One region of the Geodermatophilus sp. SYSU D00705 genome, then DNA from elsewhere that is predicted to be linked to it. Evidence: riboswitches for the same ligand, from Rfam matches in the RefSeq annotation. Region 1 holds a riboswitch; the other holds the start of a gene.
The links. Region 1 has a riboswitch for S-adenosylmethionine ahead of ACI78Q_RS11345 (aminotransferase class V-fold PLP-dependent enzyme). Riboswitches for the same ligand answer to the same signal wherever they lie in the genome.
Positions count from the first base shown of each region.

Region 2: it holds a riboswitch for S-adenosylmethionine, as region 1 does, so the genes downstream of both, ACI78Q_RS04075 (bifunctional o-acetylhomoserine/o-acetylserine sulfhydrylase) here and ACI78Q_RS11345 (aminotransferase class V-fold PLP-dependent enzyme) in region 1, are expected to answer to the same signal.

Region 1 covers NZ_JBJGYT010000011.1:96,855-104,418, reverse strand. Annotated here, with positions in the region: gene ACI78Q_RS11350 (LLM class flavin-dependent oxidoreductase) at 1-1,077, opposite strand, end outside; SAM riboswitch class IV at 1,306-1,421, shown strand; gene ACI78Q_RS11345 (aminotransferase class V-fold PLP-dependent enzyme) at 1,455-2,831, shown strand; gene ACI78Q_RS11340 (hypothetical protein) at 2,837-3,748, opposite strand; gene ACI78Q_RS11335 (sulfotransferase) at 3,817-4,797, shown strand; gene ACI78Q_RS11330 (beta-class carbonic anhydrase) at 4,809-5,297, shown strand; gene ACI78Q_RS11325 (DUF1684 domain-containing protein) at 5,379-6,194, shown strand; gene ACI78Q_RS11320 (LLM class flavin-dependent oxidoreductase) at 6,191-7,384, shown strand; gene ACI78Q_RS11315 (NtaA/DmoA family FMN-dependent monooxygenase) at 7,394-7,564, shown strand, end outside.
Region 2 covers NZ_JBJGYT010000003.1:232,046-239,609, reverse strand. Annotated here, with positions in the region: gene ACI78Q_RS04085 (amino acid ABC transporter ATP-binding protein) at 1-287, shown strand, start outside; gene ACI78Q_RS04080 (zinc-binding dehydrogenase) at 367-1,413, opposite strand; SAM riboswitch class IV at 1,527-1,642, shown strand; gene ACI78Q_RS04075 (bifunctional o-acetylhomoserine/o-acetylserine sulfhydrylase) at 1,686-2,978, shown strand; gene metX (homoserine O-acetyltransferase MetX) at 2,978-4,108, shown strand; gene ACI78Q_RS04065 (gamma carbonic anhydrase family protein) at 4,121-4,702, opposite strand; gene ACI78Q_RS04060 (uroporphyrinogen decarboxylase family protein) at 4,767-5,801, shown strand; gene gdhA (NADP-specific glutamate dehydrogenase) at 5,823-7,172, opposite strand; gene ACI78Q_RS04050 (NAD(P)H-hydrate dehydratase) at 7,250-7,564, opposite strand, start outside.

The sequences.
Region 1 (7,564 bases):
CGCGACCTCCTCGCGGACCAGCGGGAGCACGTACCGGCCGACGTCGATGGCGTCGCCGAGCAGGTCGTAGCCGCGCATCGAGATGATGTCGACGCCGAGGCCGACGTAGTCCAGCAGCGCCTGGGCCACCGTCTCGGGGGTGCCGACCAGCGCGTTGGAGTTGCCCGCACCGCCGGTTGCCCGCGCGGTCGGCGTCCACAGTGCGCGGTCGAACCGCTCACCGCGGGCGGCGATCTCCAGCAGCCGCTGCGAGCCGGTGTTCTCGGGGCCGGTCAGCGGGTGCCGGCGCGAGATCGGCTGCCGCCCACCGGCGGTGCGGGCGGTGATCCGGTCGACGGTGCGGTACGCCTTCTCCCAGGCCAGCTCCTCGGTGGGGGCGATGATCGGCCGGAAGGCCACCTGGATCCGCGGCATCGTCGTCCGCCCCGCCGCACGGGCCGCCGCGTGCACGCGCTCGATCTGCGCCGCGGTCTCGGCCAGGGGCTCGCCCCACAGCGCGAAGACGTCGGCCTCGGCGCCGCCGGCGGCGTAGGCGGCCTCCGACGAGCCACCGAAGGAGACGTCGGGGCGCGGCTGCTGCACGGGGAAGGTGTCGCTCACGAAGTCGGCGAACCGGTAGTGCTCGCCGTCCCAGTCGAACGGCTCGCGGGAGGTCCAGGCCTTCTTGACGATCTGGATGTACTCGCGGGTGCGGCCGTAGCGCTGGTCCTTGGTCAGGTAGTCGCCCTCGCGCTGCTGCTCGGCGTCGGTGCCGCCGGTGATGAAGTGCACGGTCAGCCGGCCGTCGCCGATCTGGTCGAGCGTGGCGAAGGTCTTGGCGGCGAAGGTCGGGTAGCTGACGTTGGGCCGGTGGGCGAGCAGCACCTGCAGGCGCTCGGTGTGCGAGAGCAGGTACGCGGCGGCGGCCGAGGGCTCGGGGGCGCCGGAGCCGTAGGCGAACAGCACGCGGTCCCACCCCCAGTCCTCGTGGGCGCGGCCCAGGCGCAGCGTGAACTCCTTGTCGAAGCTCGCGCCGGAGCGGGGGGTGGTCTCGGAACCGTCGTTGGTGGCGGCGATGCCCAGGAACTCGATCGGCATGGTGGTCCTCACGTGGCGGGGCGGCCGCGCGCTGGACGCGGCCGGGGGAGGGATCGGGAGGGCGCCGTCAGGGACAGGTGGCCGACCAGACCCGCCCGAGGTCGACGTGGACCCGCCGGACCAGCCGCGGGGCGGCTGCGGGGGCGGTCGACAGGCTGGGCACGGGGATATCTCTACCATCTCGATCGGGTTTGACGGGAAAGCGGGTGCCGTGTCACGCTCCCGGCAGGTCAAGAGTGCCAGCGACAAGCCCCGGCTCGCTGGCCGGCAACCCTTCCTCCGCGATGGGGTGCCCCGGGTGACGACCTGGCGGGTGTGCCGACCGGCGCCCGCAAGCGCGGACCCCGTACCCGGGTCCCCGAACCGAGGAGCCCTGCGTGACCGGCGCCGTCCTGTCCCGTCCCGTCCTCCCCGCCGCCCCGGAGCGGCCGCTGCTGCCGGTCGTCGGCGCCGACACCGAGGTGCCGCTGGTGCCCACCGGGCGGGCCCCGTACGCCGATCTGGACACCGCGGCGAGCACCCCCGCGCTGGTCGCGGTCGCCGACCGGGTGGCCGAGACGTTGCCGCTGTACGCCAGCGTGCACCGCGGCGCGGGCTACCTCTCGCAGGTCTCGACAGCCCTGTACGAGTCCGCGCGTGACACCGTCGCCCGCTTCGTCGGCGCGCGGCCGGACGACGTCTGCGTGCTCACCCGCAACACCACCGACGCGCTCAACCTGCTGGCCGCCTCGGTCCCGGCGGGGGAGCGGGTGCTGGTGCTCGACTGCGAGCACCACGCCGACCTCCTGCCCTGGCAGCGCCGGGGGAACACCACCGTGCTCCCCACCCGGTCCACGGTCACCGCGACGCTGCGGGAGCTGGCCGCCGAGCTCGCCGCGCAGCGCCACGCCCTCGTGGCGGTCACCGGGGCGTCCAACGTCACCGGCGAGGCGCTGCCGCTGGCGGACGTCGTCGAGCTGGCGCACGCCGCCGGTGCGCGCGTGGTCGTGGACGGCGCCCAGCTGGTGCCGCACCGCCGGTTCTCCCTCGCCGCGTCCGGCGCGGACTACGTCGCACTGTCGGGACACAAGCTCTACGCGCCCTACGGCACCGGGGCGCTGGTCGGCCGGCGGGACTGGCTGGACACCGCCCCCGCCCACCTGGCCGGTGGCGGTGCGGTGCACGAGGTCACCGTCGAGGCGACGCGGTGGGCCGCGGCGCCGCACCGGCACGAGGGCGGGTCGCCCAACGTGCTCGGCGCGGTCGCGCTGGCCGCGGCCTGCGACGCGCTGACGGAGCTGCCCGAGGGTGCCGTGGAGGAGCACGAGCTGGCGCTGCGGGCCCGGCTGGAGGCCGGCCTCGACGCGCTCCCCGGCGTGCGGCGGCTGCGCATCTGGCCGGACTCGGCGACGCCCACCGGGGTCGTGTCGTTCACCGTCGAGGGCGCCGACCCGGGCCTGGTCGCCGCCGTCCTCTCGGCCGAGCACGGCGTCGGCGTCCGGGACGGCCGGTTCTGCGCCCACCCGCTGCTCCAGCGGCTCGGCGTGCCCGAGGGTGCCCTGCGCGCCAGCGTCGGCGTCGCCACCACGGCGGCCGACGTCGACCGGCTGCTCGCCGGCCTCGCCGCCTTCCTGGGCCGCGGGCCGGCGGTGCGCTACGCGGTACGCGAGGGCCGGTGGCAGCCGGCCGAGGACCCGCGGCCCCTGGCCGGGCTGGCCGGCGCCGACCTGCGCGCCGTCGCCCGGGGCGCAGGCTGCGGCGGGGCGGCGCGGTGACCGGCTCAGCCGGGCAGGACGACGGTGCGCAGCTCGTGGGCGCCGTCGGCGCGGTTGGCCTCGTAGAACCAGCGGGCGCCGCCGCCGGGCAGGGCCACCGCGTCGGCGTAGCGCAGGCCGCCCGGGGCGTGCGGGCTCTGCAGCAGCGGCCCGCCGGGGGCGGCGCGGAACCGCCCGTCGCCGTCGGCGTGCGCGAGGCCGGTGCGCTCCTCCCAGTTCTCCGCCGCGGTGGCGCGGCCGTCGTACAGCGCCCAGCTGCGGTCGCCGTCCAGCACGACGGCGGCGAACCGCACCCCGCGGGCGTCCCAGCTGCCCGGCGTGCCGGCCAGGGCGGTGCCCTGCCAGCTCCAGTCGACGCCGTCGTCGCTGGTGGCGTGCTCGGTGGTCATGCGGTCGGTGGCGTCCGGATCGTCGAGCGGGTGGACGCTGGCCCACAGGTGCCACCGGCGTCCGTCGTGCCGCAGGACCGGGTCCTTCACGGCCTCGGCGTCGCTGCCCGGCAGCACGGTGCGCGGGGTCGCCGTCGCCAGCTCCTCGACGGTGCCGGCCTCCAGCAGGTCGACCCGCCAGTGCTTGGTCCCCGGCGTCGCGCAGCTGACGTAGAGCCGCCAGCGGCCCTCGGGCGTGTGCACCAGCGCCGGACGCTCCAGCGACTCGGCCCCGAACGCGTCCTTGCCCACGCCCACGACCGGGGTGAACCGCACCCCGTCGTCCGAGCGGGCGACGACGTTGGCGAAACCACGGCCCTCGCCCACCGGCCGCCGCAGCCGGTAGGCCAGCCACCACGTCCCGTCGACCAGCTGGGCCGACGGACCGCCGGCCCACGAGCCGGGGCGGGGGTCCTCCGGGGCCAGCACCACCTCGGCGTCGGCCCAGAACCGGTGCGGGTCGGGGAGGGGGACGGCGTTGTCGGGCACGCGGCGGCTCCGGTCTCGGGCGAGGGGGACGCCGCTCAGTGTGCACACCGCTCGAGGAAGGAGTCCGCATGAGCGGCCGACTGCCGCAGTTCGTCATCGCCGGGGCCCCCAAGGCCGGGACGACGGCGCTGCACGCCGCCCTGGCCACGCACCCGGGGCTGTACCTGGCGCCGGTCAAGGAGCCGAAGTACCACCTGACCGACGGCCGGCCGCCGCCGCGCAGCGGGCAGCGCGGCCCCGGCGACGCGCACAGCGCCCGGGAGTGGATCTGGCGTCGGGAGGAGTACCTCGCGCTGTTCGACGCCGCTCCCGACGACGCCGTCCGCGGCGAGAGCACGCCGTTCTACCTGTACGACCGCCAGGCCCAGGAACGGCTCGTCGCCGACGTCCCCGCCGTCAAGGTGGTCGTGGTCGTGCGCGACCCGGTGGACCGGGCGTGGTCGAACTGGGTGCACCTGCGGGCCGACGGGCTGGAGCCGGTCGCCGACTTCCTCACCGCCGTCCGGCTGGAGCAGCAGCGCATCGCCGAGGGCTACGCCCCGTTCTGGCACTACCGGGGCCTGGGCCGGTACGGCGAGCAGTTGCGCGACCTGTACCGGCTCCTGCCGCGGGAGCAGGTGTTCCTGCTGCGGTACCGGCAGCTGGTCGACACCCCGCGCGAGACGCTGGACCGGGTCAGCACGTTCCTCGGCGTCGAGCCGGGGGTCGCCCACACGGTGGCCCCCGAGAACGTCAAGCCGTACGTCGCCGACACCCCGCGGTACCGGGCGCTCGCCCGCGCCGTCCGCGCCGGGGCGGCACTGGGCGCCTACGCGCCGCCGCAGGTCTGGCGGCAGGCGAGCCGGCCGCTGGTCGCCGCGCTGCACGCCGGGAGGGCGCCGCGCCCGGAGATGCCGGTCGAGGTCCGGCGCGAGGTGCTCGGGCCGCTGCTGGAGGACATCGCGCTGCTCGAGGAGCTGACCGGCGAGTCCTTCGCCGACTGGAAGGGCGACACCGGCCGGGGGGACTTCCGCTCCCGGTCGTCCGGAACCGCACCCATCCCCCGGTAGAGGAGAGACCGATGTCCGTCACCGACGAGCTGCTCGCCGCCAACGCCCGCTACGCCGAGGGCTTCTCCGGCCCGCTCCCGCTGCCGCCGTCGCGGTCGGTCGCCGTGGTGGCCTGCATGGACGCCCGCCTCGACGTGTACCGCGCGCTCGGGCTGGCCGAGGGCGAGGCGCACGTCATCCGCAACGCCGGCGGTGTCGTCACCGACGACGAGATCCGCTCGCTGGCGATCAGCCAGCGGCTGCTCGGCACGCGGGAGATCGTGCTGGTCCACCACACCGACTGCGGGATGCTGACCTTCACCGACGAGGACTTCCGCACCTCGGTCGAGCAGGACTGCGGCATCCGCCCGCACTGGCACTCCGAGGCCTTTCCCGAGCTGGAGGACGACGTCCGCGCGCAGCGGCAGCGGATCCTCGACAGCCCGTTCGTCCCGGTGAAGGACAGCGTCCGCGGCTTCGTGTTCGACGTCGCCACCGGGAGGCTCAGCGAAGTGCTCTGAGGCGGGTACCCCCGGGGCGGCGCCGCTCGCCGGCGGCCGCCCCGGACCCGCCCCGTCCGACCCCGCCCGACCAGGAGAACCATGACCACCGTCGCTCCCCCCTCCGACACGTTCGCCCGCGACTGGGCCGACTGGCACCGCCGGCACGAGACCCTCCGCGCCGACCCGCACGGATTCCTCGCCGTCACCGGCCTGCACTGGCTGACCGCCGAGCCGCAGCGGGTCCCGGGCGCCCCGGGCGCGTGGTCGACCGGCCCCCGCGGGGTCGTGGTGACCCTGGACGAGGGGGAGGAGCTGGCCGTGGACGGCGTGCCGCTGCACGGCGAGCACGGGTTCGGCGTCCTCCCGGAGCGCGGCGGGGTCACCGCGACCGCCGGCGACGCGGTGGTCGAGGTGGCCCGGCGGGGCGGGCACGACGTCGTCCGGCCCCGGCACCCCGACCACCCGCTGCGGGTCCGGTACACCGGCACGCCCACGTTCGAGCCGGACCCGCGGTGGGTCGCCGAGGGCCGCTACGTGCCGTTCGACGAGCCCCGGCCGACGACCGTCGGTGCGGCCGTCGCGGGCCTCGAGCACGTCTACGACGCCCCCGGCGCGGTCGAGTTCGAGCTCGCCGGCCGCCCCCTGCGCCTGACCGCGTTCAACGGCGCCGCGCCCGGCAGCCTGTTCGTGCTCTTCACCGACGAGACCTCCGGCGTCACCACGTACGCCGCCAACCGGTCGCTGGCGCTGCCGGCGCCCGACGCCGACGGGCGGGTGGTGCTCGACTTCAACCGGGCGGTGAACCTGCCCTGCGCCTACACCGACTTCGCGACCTGCCCGCTGCCCCCGGCGGAGAACCGGCTGCCGATCGCGGTCGAGGCCGGCGAGCAGATCCCGCTCGAGCGCCGGGCATGAGCGCCATGCACCTGGCCGTCGCCCTGGACGGCGCCGGCTGGCACCCCGCCGCCTGGCGCGAGCCGGACGCCCGGCCGGCCGAGCTGCTCACCCCCGGCTACTGGGTCGACCTGGTGCAGGAGGCCCAGCGGGGCCTGCTGGACCTCGTCACCCTCGAGGACGGCCTGTCGCTGCAGTCGACCGACCGGTACGGCCCCGACGACCGGACCGACCAGGTCCGCGGCCGGCTGGACGCCGTGCAGGTGGCCGCCCGCGTCGCGCCGGTGACCGAGGGCATCGGGCTGGTCCCGACCGCGGTGGTCACGCACACCGAGCCCTTCCACCTGTCGAAGGCGATCGCCACCCTGGACTACGTGAGCACCGGCCGCGCCGGCGTCCGGGTCAAGGTGGGCAGCAACCCCGCCGAGGCGGCGCACTTCGGCCGGCGCACCCTCCCCGCGCTGGGCAGCGTCGACCCCGCCGACCCGGCGGTGCAGGCCGCCCTGCGGGAGCTGTTCGACGAGGCCGCGGACTGGGTGGAGGTCGTCCGCCGGCTCTGGGACAGCTGGGAGGACGACGCCGAGATCCGCGACGCCGCGACCGGCCGCTTCGTCGACCGCGCCAAGCTGCACCCCGTCGACTTCGCCGGCCGCTGGTTCGCCGTGCGCGGCCCGTCGATCACGCCCCGGCCTCCGCAGGGGCAGCCCGTCGTGACCGCGCTGGCCCACCAGGCGATCCCGTTCGAGCTGGTCGGGCGCAGCGCCGACGTCGGGTTCGTGACGCCGCGGGACGCGGCCGACGCCACCGCGATCGTGGCGGAGATCCGGCGCGCCCAGGACGCGGCGGGGCGGTCGGAGGAGACGGTGCACGTCTTCGGCGACCTCGTGGTGTTCCTCGACGACGCCCCGGCCGCGGCCGCCGCCCGGCGCCGGCGGCTGGACGCGACCGCGGGCAGCGAGTACGTCAGCGACGCGAGGGTCTTCGCCGGGTCGCCCGCCCAGCTCGCCGACCTGCTGGAGGAGTGGCACGCCGCCGGGCTCACCGGCTTCCGGCTGCGCCCGGCGACGCTGCCGCACGACCTCGTGCAGGTGACCCGCGGGCTGGTGCCCGAGCTGCAGCGCCGGGGCCGGTTCCGCACCGCCTACGCGGCGACGACGCTGCGCGGGCACCTCGGCCTGCCCCGCCCCGCCAACCGCTACGCCGCCGTCTGAAGGAGCACCGTGACCAAGCAGATCCACCTGGCGGCGCACTTCCCCGGGGTCAACAACACCACCGTCTGGAGCGACCCGGCCGCCGGCAGCCACATCGAGTTCTCGTCCTTCGCCCGGTTCGCCCAGGCCGCCGAGCGGGGGAAGTTGGACTTCCTGTTCCTCGCCGAGGGGCTGCGGCTG
Region 2 (7,564 bases), on a different contig from region 1:
CGATCGCCCGGGCGCTGGCGATGGAGCCCAAGCTGATGCTCTTCGACGAGCCGACCTCGGCGCTGGACCCGGAGCTGGTCGGCGAGGTCCTCGACGTCATGCGCGGCCTGGCCGAGTCGGGCATGACGATGGTCGTCGTCACCCACGAGATGGGCTTCGCCCGCGAGGTCGGCGACACCCTGGTCTTCATGGACGACGGCGTCGTCCTGGAGGCCGGGGACCCGAAGCAGGTGCTCACCGACCCGCAGCACCCCCGCTGCCGGGCGTTCCTCTCCAAGGTCCTCTAGGGGCGGGTCCTCCCGGCGCGGTCGGCCAGAGTGGCCACTTCGGCCGTTCCACGTGCGGCCGAAGTGGCCACTCTGGCCGTCAGAAGCGGGTCGCCACCGCGATGCCCGGCGCCCGGCCGACGTCGGCCAGCGCCGCGGCGGCGTCGTCCAGGGCCAGGTGGCGGGTGACCAGGCGCTGCGGGGCCAGCCGGCCGGCGGCGATGAGTCCGAGCAGCTCCGGATAGGCGTGCGCGGCCATGCCGTGGCTGCCCAGCACCTGCAGCTCGCGAGCGATGACCAGCTCCATGGGCACGGCCGGGCGGCCCTGCGCGGGAGGCAGCAACCCGACCTGCACGTGCCGTCCGCGCGGGCGCAGGCAGCGGACCGAGTTCTCGCAGGTGGCCGCCGCTCCCAGGGCGTCCAGCGACACGTGCGCGCCACCCCCGGTCAGCTCGGCGACCGTGGCCGCGACGTCCTCCGCCACCCCACCCGTCCCGCCGCCGTCCACCGTGTGCTCGGCACCCAGCGCGCGGGCGAGGTCCAGCGCCGCCGGGGAGACGTCGACGGCGACGACCCGGGCGCCGGCGGCCACCGCCACCTGCACCGCCGAGAGCCCGACGCCGCCGCAGCCGTGCACGGCGACCCACTCCCCGGCCCGCACCGCGGCGACCTGCACGACCGCGCGGAAGGCGGTGGCGTACCGGCAGCCCAGGCTCGCCGCGGTCACGTCGTCGAGCCCGTCGGGCAGCCCGACCAGGTTGACGTCGGCGGCGTCGAGGGCGACGTGCTCCGCCAGCGACCCCCAGTGGGTGAAGCCGGGCTGCGTCTGGTGCGGGCAGACCTGGTGCTCCCCCGCGGCGCACTGCGGGCAGCGGCCGCAGGCGTTGACGAACGGCACGGTCACCCGGTCCCCGGCCCGCCACCGGCGCACGCCCGGCCCGACGGCCGCGACGGTGCCGGCCAGCTCGTGGCCGGGCACGTGCGGCAGGACGACGTCGGGGTCGTGGCCCTGCCAGGCGTGCCAGTCGCTGCGGCAGATGCCGCTCGCCCCCACCCGGACGACGACGCCGCCGGGCGCCGGGTCGGGCACGGGCACCTCCTGCACGGTCAGCGGGCCGCCGAAGGACTCGAACACCAGTGCGCGCACGCGGGCAGCCTGCCGCACCGCCGAGCACCCAGCAGGGCCGCCCACCCGCTGACCTGCGGGAACCCGAGGCCGGTGTTCCCCGCAGGGCGGTGGGCTGCCTAGGATCGCGACTGGCTCACGAGAGGCAGTGGAAAGCACCTGGCTGGCTGCCCGGCAACCTCGACTCCGTCCGAGGTGCTCCAGGGGAAGAGCCGGCCCGACGGCGCCCGCCGCCGGGCAAGGACGGAGGTCCCCGTGCGCCGCGGGGTCTCCCGACGAGAGGAGACCGGCGCATGACCGACCCGCAGAGCTGGAGCTTCGAGACCCGGCAGATCCACGCCGGCACCAGCCCCGACCCGACGACCGGGGCCCGCGCGCTGCCGATCTACGCCACCACGAGCTACCAGTTCCGCGACGCCCAGCACGCCGCCGACCTGTTCGCGCTGGCCGAGATGGGCAACATCTACACGCGGATCATGAACCCGACGCAGGACGCGCTCGAGCAGCGCGTGGCATCGCTGGAGGGCGGCGTCGCGGCGCTCGCGGTCTCCAGCGGGCAGGCGGCGGAGACCCTCGCGATCCTCAACATCGCCGAGGCCGGCAGCCACGTCGTCGCCTCCGCCTCCCTGTACGGCGGCACCTACAACCTGCTGCACCACTCGCTGCCGAAGCTGGGCATCACCGTTTCCTTCGTCGAGGACCCCGACGACCCCGAGAACTGGCAGTCGCTGGTGCGGGAGAACACCAAGGCGTTCTACGCCGAGACCATCGGCAACCCGAAGGGCGACGTCCTCGACATCAGCGCGGTGGCGGAGATGGCGCACCGCAACGGCGTCCCGCTGATCGTCGACAACACCATCGCCACGCCGTACCTCATCCGCCCCATCGAGTTCGGCGCGGACGTCGTCGTCCACTCGGCGACGAAGTACCTCGGCGGGCACGGCACGGCGATCGCCGGCCTGATCGTCGACGCGGGCACCTTCGACTGGACCGGCGGGAAGTTCCCCGGCTTCACCGAGCCCGACCCGACCTACCACGGCGTGGTCTACGCCGACCTCGGTGCGCCGGCCTACGCGCTCAAGGCCCGGGTGCAGCTGCTGCGCGACCTCGGCCCGGCGATCTCGCCGTTCAACGCCTTCCTGGTGGTGCAGGGCATCGAGACGCTGTCGCTGCGCATGGAGCGGCACGTGGCCAACACCCAGCGGGTCGCGGAGTTCCTCGAGGCCCACGACGCCGTCGACCGGGTCAACTACCCGGGCCTGGCCTCCTCGCCGTGGCACGCGGCCCAGCAGAAGTACGCGCCGCGCGGCGCGGGCGCCGTCCTGACCTTCGAGCTGCACGGCGGCGTCGAGGCCGGCAAGCGGTTCGTCGACGCGCTGGAGCTGCACAGTCACGTGGCCAACATCGGCGACGTGCGCAGCCTGGTCATCCACCCGGCGTCGACGACGCACTCGCAGCTGACCCCGGAGGAGCAGCTGACCACCGGCGTCACCCCGGGCCTGGTGCGGCTGGCCGTCGGCCTCGAGGGCATCGACGACATCCTGGCCGACCTGGAGGCCGGCTTCCGCGCCGCGAAGGAGGCCTGATGGACGGCGGGGCCCCGGTCGGGCAGGTCGCTGCCCCCTGGGCCCCGCCGCACCCCGGTGGCTGGCGGGACGGCGACCCGGCCGGGGACCGGCGCTTCCTCGACCTGCCGGGGCCGTTCGCCCTGGAGCGCGGCGGGACCCTCCCCGCGGTGCGGGTCGCCTACGAGACGTGGGGCCGGCTGGACCCCGACGGCGGCAACGCCGTCCTCGTCGAGCACGCGCTCACCGGCGACAGCCACGTCGCCGGCCCGGCCGGGCCGGGGCACCCCACCCCGGGCTGGTGGGAGGGGCTGGTCGGCCCGGGCGCGCCGCTGGACACCGACCCGCTGTTCGTCGTCTGCGCCAACGTCCTCGGCGGCTGCCAGGGGACCACCGGCCCGTCGTCCACCGCACCGGACGGCGCCCCCTACGGGTCCCGCTTCCCGGCCGTCACCGTGTCCGACCAGGTGCGGGTGGAGGCGGCGGTCGCCGACGCCCTCGGCATCGGCCGGTGGACGGCGGTGCTCGGCGGCTCGATGGGCGGCATGCGGGCGCTGGAGTGGGCGGTCGCCCTGCCCGAGCGGGTCGGGGCGCTGCTGTTCCTGGCCTCCGGGGCCGTGGCGACCGCCGACCAGCTCGGCACCCAGACCACCCAGCAGGCGGCGATCCTCAGCGACCCCGCGTGGGCCGGCGGCGACTACCTCCCCGGCCCCGGCCCGGTCGCCGGCCTCGGCGTCGCCCGGCGGATCGCGCACCTGACCTACCGCAGCGCGCTGGAGCTCGACGCACGCTTCGGCACCACCGTCCAGGACGACGGCCGCTACGCCGTCGCCTCCTACCTCGACCACCACGCCGACAAGCTGGCCCGCCGCTTCGACGCCGGCAGCTACGTGGTGCTCACCGAGAGCATGAACCGGTGGGACGTCGGCCGCGGCCGGGGCGGGGTCGAGGCGGCCCTGTCGCGGGTCACCGCGCGCGCGGTGGTGGCCGGCGTCGACACCGACCGGCTCTACCCGCTCGCGCTGCAGCAGCAGGTGGCCGACGGCCTCGGCGTCCCCTTGCAGGTGATCCCGTCGCCGTACGGGCACGACGGCTTCCTCATCGAGATCGACGCCGTCGGCGCGCTGGTGCGGGAGCTGCTGGGCACCTGACGCGCCCGCCTCTCAGTCGGCGAAGTCGTCCCCCGGCACCGCGCCTGCGGGCGGCAGCGGCTGGCGGACCACCGGCCGCACCCGGCGCGCCGCAGGCAGTCTGTCGGTGTAGCTGGCGGCATTGCCGCGGATGTGGGCGAGGTCGTCGTCGGTCGCCTGGCGGATCACCTTCGCCGGGATGCCGGCGACCAACGAGCCCGCCGGCACCTCGGTGCCCTGGGTGACGACCGCACCGGCGGCGACGATCGACCCGGACCCGATGTGCGAGCCGTTCATCACCACGCTGCCCATGCCGACCAGGACGTCGTCATCGACCCGGGCGCCGTGCAGCACCACGTTGTGGCCGACGGTGACGCCGCGGCCGATCACCAGGGGGAAGCCGGGATCGGAGTGCAGCGTGCAGCCGTCCTGCACGTTCGAGCCCTCGCCGATCTCGATGACCTCGTGGTCGGCCCGGGCGACCGCGCCGTACCAGATGCTCGATCGCGGGCCCATCGTCACGGCGCCGACGACGACCGCCGTCGGTGCGACGAAGGCCTCCTCGTCGATCTTGGGGGCGCCGAAGTCCAGCTGTGCGATGTAGTTCTCGGCCACGAGGGTCAGCACAGCACAGTGGGGCCGTGCGCGCAGCGTCCGGACGCACGGCAGACTCCACCGCATGGTCGCCGCGCTGCCGCCCCTGCCCACGTCCATCGTCGGGAGCCTCCCGCAGCCCGGCTGGCTGATCGACCACGACAAGCTGGCCCACCAGTTCCCCCCGCGGGTGCGCGCCAAGGAGCTGTGGCGGGTGGCCCCGGCCCAGCTGGAGGAGGCGCAGGACGACGCGACGCTGCTCGCCGTCCGCGCGCAGGAGGAGGCCGGGCTCGACATCCTGACCGACGGCGAGCAGCGCCGGGAGTCCTACTCCAACCACTTCGCCACCGCGCTGCACGGGGTGGACGTCGACGACCCGGGCACCGTGCTCAACCGCTCCGGGCAGCCGATCCCCGTGCCCCGCGTGGTCGGTGACATCACCCGCCGCGAGCCGATCCAGGCCCGCGACGTGCGGTTCCTGCGCGCGGCCACCGACCGGACGGTGAAGATCACGCTGCCGGGGCCGTTCACCATGGCCCAGCAGGCCCAGGACGACCACTACGGCGACGACCGGGCGCTCGCCCTGGCCTACGCCGACGTCGTCCGCGCGGAGATCGCCGACCTGTTCGCCGCCGGCGCCGACATCGTGCAGATCGACGAGCCGTGGCTGCAGGCGCGTCCCCAGGTCGCCCGCCGCTACGGCGCCGAGGCGGTCACCCGCGCCGTCGAGGGCGCCGCCGGGCCGGTGCACCTGCACCTGTGCTTCGGCTACGCCGCGATGGTCTCCGAGCGGCCGGAGGGCTACTCGTTCCTCCCCGAGCTGGCCGACACCCCGGTCGACGCGGTGTCGGTGGAGACCGCCCAGTCGCACCTGGACCCGGCCCAGCTGCGGCCGCTGCGCGGCAAGGGGATCGCCCTCGGCGTGCTGGACCTGTCGACCCCCGAGGTGGAGACCCCGCAGGTCGTCGCCGACCGCGTGCGCCGCGCGCTGGACGACGTCGACGTCGAGCGGCTGGTGCTCACCAGTGACTGCGGCCTCAAGTACCTGCCCCGCGCGTCGGCCGAGGGCAAGATGCGCGCCCTGGCCGAGGCCGCCAGCCTGCTGCGCGCGGAGCTCTGACCGCGGGGCCCGCTGCCCGCCTCACACCAGTCCGTGGGCGTGCACCGCCTCGGCCACCTCGAGGAAGCCGGCGACGTTCGCGCCCAGGACGAGGTCGCCGGGCGAGCCGTACTCCTCGGCCGTGGCGGAGCAGCGGGCGTGGATGTCGCGCATGATCGCCTCCAGCCGCGCCTCGGTGTACTCGAAGGTCCAGCGGTCGCGGGAGGCGTTCTGCTGCATCTCCAGCGCCGAGGTCGCCACCCCGCCGGCGTTGGCCGCCTTGCCCGGGGCGAAGCCGATCCCGGCGTCGCGGAAGACCCGCACGGCCTCCGGCGTCGAGGGCATGTTCGCGCCCTCGACGACGTACCGGCACCCGTTGCGGGCGAGGACCGCGGCCGCGTCGCCGTCCAGCTCGTTCTGCGTCGCACTGGGGACGGCGATGTCGCAGGGGACGTCCCAGATGCGGCCGCCCGCGACGAACGACGCCGTCGCCACCCGCTCGGCGTAGTCGCTGATCCGCCCGCGCTCGACCTCCTTGACCTGCTTGAGGACCTCGAGGTCGAGGCCCTTCTCGTCGACGACGAAGCCGGTGGAGTCCGAGCAGGCCACGGCCGTACCGCCGAGCTGGTGCACCTTCTCGACGCCGTAGACCGCGACGTTGCCCGACCCGGACACGACGACCCGCTTGCCGTCGAGGGACTCCCCGCGGGCCCGGAGCATCTCGTCGGCGAAGAAGACCGCGCCGTAGCCGGTCGCCTCGGGGCGGACCAGCGAGCCGCCCCAGCCCAGGCCCTTGCCGGTGAGCACGCCGGACTCGTAGCGGTTGGTGATCCGCTTGTACTGCCCGAACAGGAAGCCGATCTCGCGGGCGCCGACGCCGATGTCACCGGCCGGCACGTCGGTGTACTCGCCCAGGTGCCGGTACAGCTCGGTCATGAACGACTGGCAGAAGCGCATGACCTCGGCGTCCGAACGGCCCTTGGGGTCGAAGTCGGAGCCGCCCTTGCCGCCGCCGATGGGCATGCCGGTGAGGGCGTTCTTGAAGACCTGCTCGAACCCGAGGAACTTGACGATGCCCAGGTCCACCGACGGGTGGAAGCGCAGGCCGCCCTTGTAGGGGCCCAGCGCGGAGTTGAACTCCACGCGGAAGCCGCGGTTGACGTGCACCTCGCCGCGGTCGTCCTGCCAGGGCACGCGGAAGATGATCTGCCGCTCCGGCTCGCAGATGCGCTGCACGGTCTTCATCTCGGCGTACTCGGAGTGCCGGTCCAGGACGACGGCGAGGGACTCCAGGACCTCGCGCACCGCCTGGTGGAACTCCGTCTCGCCGCGGTTGCGCCGCAGCACCTCGTCGTAGATCGCCTGCACCGTCGCAGGAACCTCGCCGCTCACCGCTGCCTCCTCCGGTCGCCGTCCGACCCCCGCACGCTACGGAGACGGTCGGGCGCTCCGGACGGCGGCCCCCGGCGTCAGGCCTCGAGCTCGCTGAGCACCCGCGGCACCTCCGGCGGCAGCTCCCGGGCCAGGAAGCCCAGCCGGCCCACCGACGCGGCCAGCCGCTCGCCGGCCCGCCCGTGCAGGAAGGAGGCCCACACCGCGGCCTGCTCCGGCGGGGCACCGCGGGCCAGCAGCCCGGCGGTGATGCCGGCCCGCACGTCGCCGGCCCCGGACACCCCGAGGCCGGCCAGACCGCTGTCGTCCTGCCACAGCCGGCCGTCGGGCGCGGCGACCCAGGACGTCGCGCCGCCCAGCCCGACCACCCCGCGCGTCCGGCCGGCGAGCTC